Hoeflea sp. 108: one gene and its partners. The protein of the gene in region 3 interacts with the protein of the main gene of each other region in a pairwise test. Links are inferred from orthologs where the notes say so. Each region holds a gene or a part of one and is shown on either strand. Other genes may lie near its edges.

What was found. Proteins that work in one complex are often made in the same cells at the same time.
Region 1: the proteins of lpdA (region 3) and odhB interact in binary tests that used the Escherichia coli proteins (3 or more experiments, as listed by UniProt). The link is inferred for Hoeflea sp. 108 from one-to-one orthologs.
Region 2: the proteins of lpdA (region 3) and B015_RS0115155 interact in binary tests that used the Escherichia coli proteins (3 or more experiments, as listed by UniProt). The link is inferred for Hoeflea sp. 108 from one-to-one orthologs.

What each region holds. Positions count from the first base shown.
Region 1 is NZ_KB890024.1:4,859,988-4,864,295, forward strand. Bases 812-3,625 are described here. They hold odhB (2-oxoglutarate dehydrogenase complex dihydrolipoyllysine-residue succinyltransferase), read left to right. Parts: upstream 812-1,492; coding sequence 1,493-2,758; downstream 2,759-3,625. Other genes in these bases: B015_RS0124160 (2-oxoglutarate dehydrogenase E1 component), read left to right, coding at 812-1,469; B015_RS0124170 (MAPEG family protein), read left to right, coding at 2,885-3,289; B015_RS31525 (VOC family protein), read left to right, coding at 3,405-3,625. Also shown: more of B015_RS0124160, read left to right, coding at 1-811; more of B015_RS31525, read left to right, coding at 3,626-3,863; B015_RS0124180 (LysE family transporter), read left to right, coding at 3,860-4,308. UniProt on the Escherichia coli protein: E2 component of the 2-oxoglutarate dehydrogenase (OGDH) complex which catalyzes the second step in the conversion of 2-oxoglutarate to succinyl-CoA and CO(2).
Region 2 is NZ_KB890024.1:3,046,917-3,051,487, reverse strand. Bases 684-3,760 are described here. They hold B015_RS0115155 (UvrD-helicase domain-containing protein), read right to left. Parts: upstream 3,433-3,760; coding sequence 934-3,432; downstream 684-933. Other genes in these bases: B015_RS0115150 (glyoxalase superfamily protein), read left to right, coding at 3,698-3,760. In the rest of the region: B015_RS30935 (DUF4153 domain-containing protein), read right to left, coding at 1-176; more of B015_RS0115150, read left to right, coding at 3,761-4,240; B015_RS0115145 (dienelactone hydrolase family protein), read left to right, coding at 4,380-4,571. UniProt on the Escherichia coli protein: A helicase with DNA-dependent ATPase activity. Unwinds DNA duplexes with 3'-5' polarity. Translocates on single-stranded DNA with 3'-5' polarity. Initiates unwinding more efficiently from a nicked substrate than double-stranded DNA.
Region 3 is NZ_KB890026.1:44,030-48,426, forward strand. What follows is about bases 539-3,441. They hold lpdA (dihydrolipoyl dehydrogenase), read right to left. Parts: upstream 2,910-3,441; coding sequence 1,167-2,909; downstream 539-1,166. Other genes in these bases: B015_RS0128155 (LysR family transcriptional regulator), read left to right, coding at 539-716; B015_RS31780 (MerR family transcriptional regulator), read left to right, coding at 763-1,134; B015_RS0128170 (dihydrolipoyllysine-residue acetyltransferase), read right to left, coding at 2,917-3,441. In the rest of the region: more of B015_RS0128155, read left to right, coding at 1-538; more of B015_RS0128170, read right to left, coding at 3,442-4,212; mdeB (alpha-ketoglutarate dehydrogenase), read right to left, coding at 4,246-4,397. UniProt on the Escherichia coli protein: Lipoamide dehydrogenase is a component of the glycine cleavage system as well as of the alpha-ketoacid dehydrogenase complexes.

The sequences.
Region 1 (4,308 bases), on a different replicon or contig from region 3:
AAGGCGACGAGCCGGGCTTCACCCAGCCGATCATGTACCGCAACATCCGCACCCATAAGACGGTGGTGCAGGTCTATGCGGACAAGCTGATCAACGAAGGCCTGCTGGGCCAGGCCGACGTCGACCAGATGCGTGCCGACTGGCGCGCCAACCTCGAGACCGAGTTCGAGGCAGGCCAGGCCTACAAGCCGAACAAGGCCGACTGGCTCGATGGCCAGTGGTCTGGCCTGCGCGCCGCCGACAACCAGGACGAACTGCGCCGTGGCAAGACCGCGGTACCGGTGAAGACTTTGAAGGAAATCGGCAAGAAGCTGACCGAAGTGCCGAAGGACTTCGAAGTCCACCGCACCATCGCGCGCTTCCTCGAAAACCGCCGCCAGGCAATCGAGACGGGCGAAGGCCTCGACTGGGCAACGGCGGAATCGCTGGCGTTCGGCTCGATCCTGCTGGACGGCAATCCGATCCGCCTGTCGGGTCAGGATTCCGAGCGTGGCACGTTCTCGCAGCGCCACACCGTGCTCTACGATCAGCGCGACGAAAACCGCTACATCCCGCTCAACAACCTGTCGGCGGCACAGGCCGGCTACGAGGTCATCAACTCGATGCTCTCGGAAGAGGCCGTGCTCGGCTTCGAATATGGCTATTCGCTCGCCGAGCCCAAGGCGCTGACGCTCTGGGAAGCCCAGTTCGGCGACTTCGCCAACGGCGCCCAGGTGGTGTTCGACCAGTTCATCTCGTCTGGTGAACGCAAGTGGCTGCGCATGTCGGGCCTCGTTTGTCTATTGCCGCATGGCTATGAAGGCCAGGGCCCCGAGCACTCCTCGGCGCGCCTCGAGCGCTTCCTGCAGCTTTGCGCCGAAGACAACATGCAGGTGGCCAACGTCACCACGCCGGCCAACTACTTCCACATCCTGCGCCGGCAGCTGAAGCGCGACTTCCGCAAGCCGCTGATCCTGATGACGCCGAAGTCGCTGTTGCGCCACAAGCGCGCCGTGTCTTCGCTGTCGGAGATCTCGGGCGAGAGCTCGTTCCACCGCCTGCTGTGGGACGACGCCCAGTATCTCGGCAACGAGCCGATCAAGCTGGTCAAGGATTCGAAGATCCGCCGCGTCGTGCTCTGCACCGGCAAGGTCTATTACGATCTCTACGAGGAGCGCGAGAAGCGCGGCATCGACGACATCTACCTGTTGCGCGTCGAGCAGCTCTATCCGTTCCCGGCCAAGGCGCTGATCACCGAACTCAGCCGTTTCCGCAACGCGGAGATGGTGTGGTGCCAGGAAGAGCCCAAGAACATGGGCGCGTGGTCGTTCATCGACCCGTATCTGGAATGGGTGCTCGCCCATATCGACGCCAAGCACCAGCGCGTGCGCTACACCGGCCGTCCGGCCGCCGCCTCCCCGGCGACGGGCCTGATGTCCAAGCACCTGGCGCAGCTCCAGGCATTCCTCGACGACGCCCTCGGCGAATAAACAAAGAACGGACAGGCAAAAAAATGGCTACCGAAATCCGTGTCCCTACCCTCGGCGAATCCGTTTCCGAGGCAACCATCGGCAAGTGGTTCAAGAAAGCCGGCGACGTGATCGTCGTCGATGAACCCTTGGTCGAACTCGAAACCGACAAGGTCACCATCGAAGTGCCGGCGCCTTCCGCCGGCGTTCTGGTCGAACTGGCCGTCAAGGAAGGCGAGACCGTCGGCGTCGGCGCGCTGCTCGGCACCATCGGCGCTGCCGACGGTGCTGTGGCCGCTCCGAAGCCCGCCGCAGTCGCCCAGGCCTCCGCACCGAATGCTCCCTCGACCGTCAAGGAAGCCATCGCCCAGACCGCATCGGTCGCCGGCGCTCCCCCCATCGAAGAGCGCAAGATGCCGCCGGCACCGGCCGCAGCCAAGCTGCTCGCCGAGACCAACCTGTCGGTCGACCAGGTCGCCGGTTCGGGCAAGCGTGGCCAGGTGCTCAAGGGCGACGTGCTCGAAGCCATCGCCAAGGGCGTTTCGGCGCCTGCCGCAGCTCCGGTTGCCGCCCCTGTCGTTGCACGCGCCCCGTCGAGCACTGAAGATGCCCCGCGCGAAGAGCGCGTGCGCATGACCAAGCTGCGCCAGACGATCGCCCGCCGCCTCAAGGAGGCGCAGTCGACGGCCGCCATGCTGACCACCTTCAACGAGGTCGACATGAGCGCGGTGATGTCGCTGCGTTCGAAGTACAAGGACATCTTCGAGAAGAAGCACGGCGTGAAGCTCGGCTTCATGGGCTTCTTCACCAAAGCCGTGACGCACGCGCTGAAGGAAATCCCGGCCGTCAACGCCGAGATCGACGGCACCGACATCATCTACAAGAACTTCGCCCATGTCGGCGTTGCCGTCGGCACCGAAAAGGGCCTGGTGGTTCCTGTCGTGCGTGATGCCGACCAGATGTCGATCGCCGAGATCGAGAAGGAAATCGGCCGCCTCGGCCTCGCCGCGCGCGACGGCAAACTGTCGGTCGCCGACATGCAGGGCGGCACCTTCACCATCTCGAACGGCGGCGTCTACGGCTCGCTGATGTCGACCCCGATCCTGAACGCGCCGCAGTCGGGCATCCTCGGCATGCACAAGATCCAGGATCGTCCGGTCGTGGTCGGTGGCCAGATCGTCATCCGCCCGATGATGTATCTCGCGCTGTCCTACGATCACCGTATCGTCGACGGCAAGGAAGCCGTGACCTTCCTGGTCCGCGTCAAGGACAGCCTGGAAGATCCGGAGCGCCTGGTTCTCGATCTCTGAGTTGCGGCTGCTGCACAGGGAAGATTATTCTTCGTGGCCGGTCGAAATGACCGGCCGATAAACGACTTTCGCTTGTAACTGATCATGGCGAGGCGCAAATCGCCTCGCTTCGAGGGGACAACGCATATGGAAGCTGTTGCAGCATCGACTGAAATCTGGGTGCTTGGCTGGAGCACGGCACTGTTGCTTGCACAGGTGATCGCCCAGGCCTCTGCCACCGGCGATCTCGGCCCGAAATATCTGTTCAGTGCCCGCGACGAAAATCGCGTCTCGAAAAGCGTTGTCGCCGGAAGGCTGCTGCGCGCGCTGCACAACCTGCTCGAAACCTATCCGGCCTTCATCGCCCTGGTGCTGGCACTGGCGCTGACCGGCAAGACCGGCGGCATCGCGGCAACGGGTGCGATGCTGTGGATCGTAGCGCGCGTGGTCTACGTCGTCCTATACGCCGCGGGCGTGCCAGTTCTGCGCACGGTCGTCTGGCTCGCCTCGATCGTCGGGCTGGCGATGATGCTGATCCGGCTGATGAGCTGAGACCGGGACGGGGAACGACGTGGCTGCGGCGCAAAGCGGTGCTGGCACTTGTGCACATGGGCAGGAGCGTGCTTTTGCCCTGTGCTCAAATTCCTAGCGCCAACAGGAACCGTATATGGCCTTCGAACCCGACATTCCCCCGATCCAGGTGCATCTCTGCGTCAAGGGCGGCAAGGCCGCGATCGCCTTCTATGAGAGGGCGTTCGACGCGGTCGAGACCTTCGAGCAGCTGGCCGACGACGGCATGCGCGTGCTGCATGCCAACCTCGCCATGTTCGGCAGCGAAGTGATGCTGCACGACGAGTTTCCCGAATTCGGCGCAGACGTCCTGTCGCCGCTGACCAGGGGCGGTGCCGGCATGACCGTCAACATCAACCTGAAACTAGCAGGCGAAGTCGATGCCGCAGTCGAGCGTGCTGTCGCTGCCGGCGCCAAGGTTATCATGCAGCCCGACGACATGTTCTGGGGCGCTCGCTACGCCAAAATCCAGGATCCGTTCGGCCATGTCTGGGCGTTCAACGCGCCCCTGGGCAACGCGCTGCTGGCCGCCAATACGGACGGGGTGAAGCAGTGACCCAATACGCATTCGAATTTGCCGGCCTGCTGGCCGTGTTCTCGGTGCTTTTGGTGGTGCCCGGCGCCGACTTCGTCATGGTCGTGCGCCAGAGCGTGGTGCATGGCCGGCGCGCGGCAATCATCACCAGCTTCGGCATTGGCACATCGCTGCTGTTCCACGTCAGCTACACCATCCTCGGCATCGGGCTGATCGTGTCGAAGTCGCTGCTGTTGTTTTCCATGCTGAAATGGGCGGGCGCCGCCTATCTCGTCTATCTCGGCATCAAGGCGCTGCGCGCCGGGCCGATGGAACTCGCTGCCGTCGACATGCCGCAAGGCAGTGATGACGTCAAAACCGTTTCGGCAATGCGCTGCTTCCTGATGGGCTTCGTGACCAACGCGCTGAACCCCAAGGCGGTGCTGTTCTTCGTGCCCTTGTTCACGGCCATGGTCAGTCACGAGAC
Region 2 (4,571 bases), on a different replicon or contig from region 3:
TATCTGCGGCACCAGCGAGGCAGTCGCGGCCGGAGGAAGCCCCAGACGAGCCCGATCACGATGAGCCAGAAGGCCAGCCGCCAGATGTCGAGAAGGTCGAGGATGGCCCTCAGGTCGATGAGCGATATCCAGTGGCCGATGACGGGGTTTGCGATGCCGAAGAGCGTGATGAACACGCCCCCCCAGCGCAACAGTGAGCGTCCATGCCGCGAGACTTGCGAAGCGCACGCCTTTGCCGGACCTGGTCAGTTTCCGCAGGCGCGGGACGTCGTGCATCAGGCTGAAGGGAACGGCCACGAGAAATCCGGCGACGAGCTTGAGGACGTTTGTCGAGCCTGATCGCAGGCGCGCCGAGATCGACAGGGCAAAGACAGAAAGTCCAGCAGTCGAAACCGCTGCCGAAAGCGGGCTGACATTCTCGGCAAGCGGCAATACGGCCGCGGTGGCGATCGCCAGCTTGGCCAGGAGCGGACCGGGGTAGGGCGATCTCGGGTGGAGGGCGATCAAGGCCGCGGCGACAAGGCCCGCGAAGATGAACAGGGAGATGCCCAAGGGCTGTCTGAACAGCAGGAAATCTGCTGCCAGCGTCAGCAGCAGAACGATGCCGATCCTGGTGGATAGAGCTGCCGGAGACGCGGAGAGCTTCATGCGCTGCGCTCCATCTCGCCGGCCCGGCGTTCTGTCGATTTGACCCTGGAAAGCGGGATGACCGCAGCAGGCGTGTGGGGCCGAGCTGGATCAGCCAGCCACCAGGCTTCCGAGAGGAGCCTTACGGGCAGTTGCAGGGGCGTGCGGGCAGCGATGTCTGATGTCGTTTGCATGCGGCATATGTGCCGCCGCATCGGGCAGGCATGGTGGCCGGAACGAGGATATGTTCAGGAGTTTCGTGCAGGTTTCGTGCAGGGCGTCGTCGAATGGCAACGCGCCGGATGCTCACACCGGGTTCACGAACCCGTCCAGCACCTTTTTCTGGCCGGCCTTGTCGAAGTCGATGGTCAGCTTGTTGCCGTCGATGGCCGAGATGTTGCCGTTGCCGAATTTCTGGTGGAACACCCGGTCGCCGACCTTGAAGCGCGACGGTTCGGTGGCGACGGATTTTGCCACCAGTTCGCCGTCGATGGTGCGCCCCTTGACCGAGCCGCGGCCGGCGCCGAAGCCGGAATCGGTCTCGCCATAGCCGATGCGCTCGACCGAGTGGCCCGAGCGCGAGCCCCAGTTGCGGTCGGTGGCCTCGGTGCGGTTCTGCTGCGCCCGCTGCCAGCCGGGCGTGGCATAGGTATTGGAGAAGGATTTCTGGCCGACATCGTCGAAACGCGAGGCGCCATAGGGATTGCGGCTGCCGCCGCCATAGCCGCCATATGAATTGCCGGCATCCGCCACCTCGACATGCGCCTCGGGCAATTCGTCGAGGAAGCGCGAGGGGATCGTCGATTGCCACAGGCCGTGGATGCGGCGGTTGGAGACGAACCACAGATGCAGGTTCTTCTTGGCGCGGGTCAGGCCGACATAAGCAAGGCGGCGTTCTTCCTCGAGACCCGAGCGGCCGCCTTCGTCGAGCGCGCGCTGGTGCGGGAACAGGCCTTCCTCCCAGCCGGGCAGGAACACGGTCTCGAATTCGAGGCCCTTGGCCGAGTGCAGCGTCATGATCGAGACGGCGTCGAGCTGCTCGTCCTGCTCGGCGTCCATGACGAGCGCGACATGCTCGAGGAAGGAACGCAGCGACTCGTATTCCTCCATGGAGCGGATGAGCTCCTTGAGGTTTTCGAGCCTGCCCGGCGCTTCGGCCGAGCGGTCGTTCTTCCACATGTCGGTATAGCCGCTCTCTTCGAGAATGATCTCGGCGAGTTCGGTGTGCGGGGTGTTGTCGAGCGCCTTCTGCCAGCGTTCGAAATTGGCCGCGACCTCGCGAAGGGCGGCGCGCGGCTTGGGCTTGAGCTCATCGCTTTCGGCAAGCTGGGCGGCCGCCTGGAGCATCGGCATGCCGAGCGCGCGGGCGGTGTCATGGATCTGACGAATGGTGGCTTCGCCGAGGCCGCGCTTGGGCACGTTGACGATGCGCTCGAAGGCGAGGTCGTCGGCCCCTTGGGCGACGACCCGGAAATAGGCCATGGCGTCGCGGATCTCCTGACGCTCGTAGAAGCGCGGGCCGCCGATGACGCGGTAGTTGAGGCCAAGCGTGACGAAGCGGTCTTCGAACTCGCGCATCTGGAACGAGGCGCGCACCAGGATCGCCATGTCGTTGAGATTGTGCTTCTGGCGCTGCAACTGCTCGATCGTCTCACCGACGGCGCGGGCCTCCTCCTCGGAATCCCATGCAGCGTGAACATTGACCTTGGCGTCGTCGGGATCGGCCTGTTCGGTGAACAGGGTCTTGCCGAGGCGACCCTCATTGTGGGCGATCAGATGGGCGGCAGCGCCCAGGATGTGGGCGGTCGAGCGATAGTTGCGCTCGAGCCGGATGACGACGGCGCCGGGAAAATCCTTGTCGAAGCGCAGGATGTTGTCGACCTCGGCGCCGCGCCAGCCATAGATCGACTGGTCGTCGTCGCCGACGCAGCAGACGTTCTTTTGCCCCGGAGCGCCGGTCTCCTGGGCCAGGAGGCGCAGCCACATATACTGGGCCGTATTGGTGTCCTGGTACTCGTCGACCAGGATGTATTTGAAGCGCTTGTGGTATTCCTTGAGCACGTCAGGATAGGCGCGGAAGATGCGGATCGGGTGGCACAGAAGGTCGCCGAAATCGCAGGCGTTCAGCGTCTGCAACCGGTCCTGATAGGCCCTGTAGAGCTCGCGGCCCTTGCCATTGGCAAAGGAGCGGGCATCGCCCTCGGGAATCTCCGACGGGCCGAGGCCCTTGTTCTTCCAGCCGTCGATCATCATGGCGAACTGGCGCGCCGGCCAGCGCTTGTCGTCGAGGCCCTCGGCCTGGATCAGCTGCTTGATCAGGCGGATGACGTCGTCGGTGTCCAAGATGGTGAAGTCGGAACGCAGGCCGGCCAGCTCGGCATGGCGGCGCAGCATCTTGACGCCGATGGAGTGGAAGGTGCCGAGCCAGGGCATGCCTTCGACCGCTTCGCCGACAAGATGGCCGATGCGCTGCTTCATCTCGCGCGCCGCCTTGTTGGTGAAGGTGACGGCGAGGACCTGACTGGGATAGGCGCGACCCTGGCTGAGGATATGGGCGATGCGGGTGGTGAGCACGCGCGTCTTGCCGGTGCCGGCGCCGGCGAGCACGAGAACCGGGCCCTCTGTCGTCTCGACGGCCTGGCGCTGCTCGGGGTTCAGGCCCTTGAGGTAATCGGGCGCCGATGGAGCCTGCCGCGCGGCCATGGCGCGCGCGGCGATACCGCTGGGCGCAGGCGTGCTGGCAGCCCGGGGCGGCATCCCGCCGGGCTCGTCGAAAAAGGGCATGTCGTCCGGAAAGTCTGACATTTGCCCCGAATGTAGTGATTCGGGGCGGAAAGGCCAGCCGCGTCTCTGTTTTGTTCTGGTTTTGCCGGGAAAAGCGACGGCATTGACCCCGCCGCTGCCGCCTTGCTAGCTTGCCACACGGCTTGATGTGGCCGGCAGTCCGCGCCCCGACAAGGGTATGGCGAACACATCGGACGCTTCCGTCACTGATCCCGTGGGATGGTGAGAGCATCGGCAATGCGGGCACTGATGGGATTTCTCGCCACATCCAGAGGATCGAAAGATCATGCGAACCTATCGTGACGCAAAGGCGATGGCGAAGGCCATGCGCGAGGCGCTTGCCCAAAAGAACCTCGATGTCAGCCACAGCGAGGCGCTGGAAATCGTCGCCCGCCAGTTCGGCGTCGACACCTGGAACATCCTGTCGAGCAAGCTGGACAAGGCGGAAGAGCCCTCGGCCGGCGTTGTGAGTTTCACCCAGCCGGTGCCGATCTTCCGCATCTTCGACGAAGACAAAGCGAGGGGCTTTTATGAAGGCTTTCTCGACTGCACGATCGACTGGGAGCATCGCTTCCATCCCGGCGCGCCGCTCTACTGCCAGGTGTCGCGCGGAGGCTTGAGGCTGCACCTGTCGGAGCATTCCGGCGATGCCAGCCCCGGTGCGACGGCCGTCTGCTACATGAAGGGCGTCGAAGCCTTCCAGAAAGGCTTGATCGCCAAGAACTACAAATACAACCGGCCTGGCCTGGAGAAGCAGGAGTGGGGGCTGGAGTGCGAGGTGATCGACCCGTTCGGCAATCGCATCCGCTTCATGGAAAGCCAGGACTAGGCAGCTTTTGACCGGGCAGCTTTCGAAACGCGCCTGCGCTGCTTTCGGCGCGGGCGCGCGGAACTTCACGCAACCGTGACACCAACTACATTTGCATACGCTACACTCGCCGCCTGAAGTCGAAGACAGGGAGCGAGACATGACAGGACCTGCCATCACCCAGGCGATGATCGATGCCTATGACGAATACACCCATCTGACGCTCGACCGGCGTGGCTTCATGGAGAAGCTGACCAAGCTGGCGGGCTCCGGCGCGGCAGCGGCGGTCATCGTGCCCATGCTTGCAGCCAACCAGGCGCGCGCGGCAATCGTCGCCGACGACGACAAGCGC
Region 3 (4,397 bases):
GACTGGCAGCTCATGCTGAAACGATCCTGAACGCCGTCGAGGCCGCGCGCATTGATATGGGCTCAATTACCGCCCAGCCGAGCGGAACGCTTGGAATTGGCTGCTTCGGGACATTTGCGAAAGCATATGCTCTGCCGGCGATTATCCGTGCACGCCAGCGTTATCCTGACCTCCATATCGTCTTGCACGAGTTCGAGCCGGAAGACGCGGTCGACGCAGTGCGCATCGGGCGATGCGACGCGGCGATCGTTTATTCGCATAGCCTCGTGCCAAGGGCGATGGATCGGAACTTCGATGTCATCCCATTGTTGGACGAGCCTATCCTGCTCGCGCTGCCAGCAAGCCGCAAGGGTCTGCCTGCGACGGTCGACCTGGCGGAGTTGGCGGACTGCGAGTGGATCGGCGGATCGCGCGGAACCGGGGGCTATGAATTGACCGATCGTGCCTGTGCGCTGGCCGGGTTCGCGCCGCGGATCACCCATTCCGTTGATGATTACGAGTTGTTGCTGCGCATGGTGAGCGCGGGTCTTGGCGTGAGCTTCGTGCCGGCCGTCGCCGTCGATCTCTATCCGGATACGAGCGTCGTCGTCCGGCATGCGGCCGGACCTGCTTTGCGACGCAGGATAGACATGATTACGCGGCCCGCAATGGCTTCGGCACCGATCTTGACCTCATTTATAGCTGAGCTTCAGTCCTGTTTGCCTGGAAAGCCGTAGCTGTTGGTTCCGTGTGCAACGCTGCGAAAAGGTGAAGACTCAAAGCTTGAGCATTGGCGAGTTGGCGGAGCGCACGGGATGGTCGGTTCCGACCACCCGCTTTCATGAAGAGATCGGCCTTATCCCCACGGCCGCCCGCAAGGCTGGCGGCAGCCGGGCCTACGCGACTTCAGATGCCAGGCTGCTAACCTTCATCCGCCGCTGCAGGGATTTCGGTGTTCCGGTCGAGCCGGTTCGTAATCTCGTTACCCTCTCAACCAGCCACGACCGGAAGTGCTTCGAGGCGCGCGACCGCTGTGAACTGGCGATCGAGGAGGGCATCGCCATGCAGGTGAAGGCGTATCCGACTGCGAGGTGGCGTCTGCCGGCTGCCTGTTCAGAACACAACTTTTACACTCCTGGCAAGACACCCAACTGAGGCCCCAACTTCTCGATAGCGGCCAGCCCGGCTCAACGCCGGGCCTTGCGCGGCAAGTCTGTACAGACGCCTTCGGCACCTTCAGCTGCCATACCTATGGTCTCACCAAGCGTGGGATGGGGATGGATGGTCTTGCCGATGTCGACCGCGTCCGCCCCCATCTCGATAGCCAGGCAGATCTCACCGATCATGTCACCAGCTGACGGACCGACGATGGCGCCCCCGATAATGCGATGCGTTTCCTTGTCAAACACCAGCTTGGTCAGACCGTAGTCGGCGCCATTGGCAATGGCTCGGCCCGACGCGGCCCACGGAAAGCTGCCAACTTCGACCGCTCGGCCAGCGGTTTTGGCGGCATCTTCGGACACTCCGACCCACGCAATCTCGGGATCGGTATATGCGACCGCCGGTACGATCCTGGCGTCCATGAAACTTTTGAGCCCGGCCGCCACCTCGGCGGCGACATGTCCCTGGTGCACGGCCTTGTGTGCCAGCATAGGATTTCCCGTCACGTCGCCAACAGCGAAAATGTTCTGGTTGCGCGTCCGCATCTGCCCATCGACTTCGACGAAACCCCTTGCATCGACAGAAACACCAGCAACGCCCAGCAGCAGTTTCTCGGCTGCTGGCCGCCGGCCTGCCGCCTGCAGGATCAGGTCGTAGCGTCTGGTGCCAGCACTCTCACCGCTTGTCCTTACGAGAAGTCCCTCCTTCTCTGCTGTCACGCTTTCGACACGCGCACCAAGCAGCAGCGCATCAAACCGGTGGGCGTTGCGCTTGCCCCAGATTCCAACCACATCCCGATCGACATCGGGCAGCAACCTGTCGAGTTGCTCGACAACGTCCACCCGAGCGCCGAGTGCACTGTAGACGGTGGCCATTTCCAGTCCGATGATACCACCACCAATGACCAGCATGCGTTCAGGGGCAAAGGGGAGAGCAAGCGCGCCAGTGGAATCAACAATGCGTGGATGCTCTGGCAGGAACGGCAACCTGACCGGTTCCGAGCCAGCGGCAATGATCGCCTTTGAAAAGATGATCCTGCGACTTGCGCCTTCCGGCAGGGCGACGTCGACGGCATCGGCAGCGGCAAACGCGGCCGTCCCCCTCACAATCTCGACATTGCGTTGTCGCGCCATGCCTTTCAGGCCGTCGGTAAGCCGGCGCACGACACCGTCCTTGAAACTCCGCAACTTGTCGAGATCAACGGTCGGCGCGTCGAACGAGATGCCATGATCGGCGAGACGTTCTGCCTCTTCCTTGACAGCCGCGACATGGAGCAGCGCCTTGGAGGGAATGCAGCCGACATTGAGACAGACGCCGCCCAAAGTTGGCTCGCGCTCGACCAGGATCACGTGCTGACCAAGGTCGGCGGCGCGGAAGGCAGCGGAGTAACCGCCGGGCCCACCTCCGATAACCACCACATCGCAATCAGGCTCGCGTCTGGTAGCGGGCAGCGGTCCTGCCATCTGGTGCGGTGCTGTGGTTGTCACCGGTACTTCCGCCTTGGCAACAGGCTTGGCCTCGCTTTTGGCCGCGGCCACTTCCAAAATGGCGATCAACGCCCCCTTGGACACACGCTTACCAACGGCGAGCTCAACCGATACGACACGCCCCGCATAGGGCGCGGGTACGTCGATGGAAGCCTTGTCGGATTCAAGGACAATCAGCGTCTGCTCGACAGCAACATCGTCACCTGGCTTGATGTGCACCTCAATGACAGCAACATCCTTGAAGTCACCCATCTCGGGCACTCTGATTTCAGTGATGCTCATCTCGGCCTCAAACGATCGCGCGGCGGAAGTCGCCCAAGAGGGCGGCGATGTGGCCAAGGAACCTGGCAGCGGCGACACCGTCGATTACCCGGTGATCCCAGGACAGCGAAACCGGCACGATCAGCCGCGGCTGGAACGAGACGCCGTCCCAGATGGCTTCCATCGCCGAGCGGCCGGCGCCCAGGATCGCCACCTCTGGCGCATTTATGATGGGCGTGAACCCGGCCCCCCCGATACCGCCGAGCGACGAGACTGAGAAGCAGCCACCCTGCATGTCGGCGGCAGACAATCCGCCCGCGCGCGCCTTGTCGGCAAGCACCCGCATCTCGGTAGAGATTTCGACAACGCCCTTGCGGTCGCAATCGCGGATCACCGGCACCATAAGCCCCTTCGGCGTGTCGGCGGCAAAACCGATATGGACGTAGTTCTTGAGCACCAGATCGTCGCCATCGAGCGAGGCGTTGAAACGCGGGAATGCCTTGAGCGCCAGTGCCGAGGCCTTGATCAGGAAGGCGACCATGGTCAGCTTGGCGTCGTTGTTTGCCGCATTGAGCTCCTTGCGAAACGCCTCGAGCCCGGTCACGTCGGCCCTGTCGAAATTGGTGACATGGGGGATGGTCAACCAATTGCGAGTGAGATTGCCGCCCGAAATCTTTTGGATGCGCGACAGCGGCTGGCGCTCCACGAGACCGAATTTTGCGTAATCGACCGCAGGCCAGTCGGGCAGGCCGGCGCCTATGCCGGAACCCGGCGCCTGAACCATGGCCCCACCAGCAAGACGCTCCTTGATGTGTGCGGTAATGTCTTCTCGCAATATTCTTCCTTTGGCGCCCGACGGCTTCACCAAGCCAAGGTCGACCCCGATTTCGCGGGCAAAAGAGCGCACCGACGGCGTTGCATGAGCGCTCGCGGAATGCTCCGACGCAATCGTCGGTCCATTTCCTGCAGACATTGGCGATGGTGCCGTCGGCTCTTTCACAGGAGCCGGTGGCTCGGCCAGGAGAGGTGAAGCTGGTTCTGTTTTGGGCTTTGTCGCATCCGACGCTTCTTCCATCGGAGGCGCTGCAGCATCGATGATCATCAGCAGCGCGCCTTGCGACACGCGAGTGCCAATAGCAACAGCAAATTCCCTCACGGTACCGGCAACGGGGGCCGGGATCTCCATCGTCGCCTTGTCCGACTCCACCGTCATCAGTGGATCTTCCACTGCGACAACGTCCCCCGGCTTCACCAGAAACTCGACAACGGGCACATCCTTATAGTCGCCAATGTCCGGCAACCTGACTTCCATTTGCTGGCTCATATCAAATCTTTCAGAACTGGAGCTCGACCCGGATCAGCGCAGCCAGGGCGCATCGGCAGCACCGTCGAGGCCGTAGCGGGCAATTGCGTCCGCAACCGTCTGGCGCATGACAGCCCCCTCGGCGGCAAGTGCCGAAAGTGCTGCCACCGTGATGTGACGATGATCGACCTCGAAGAAGTGGCGCA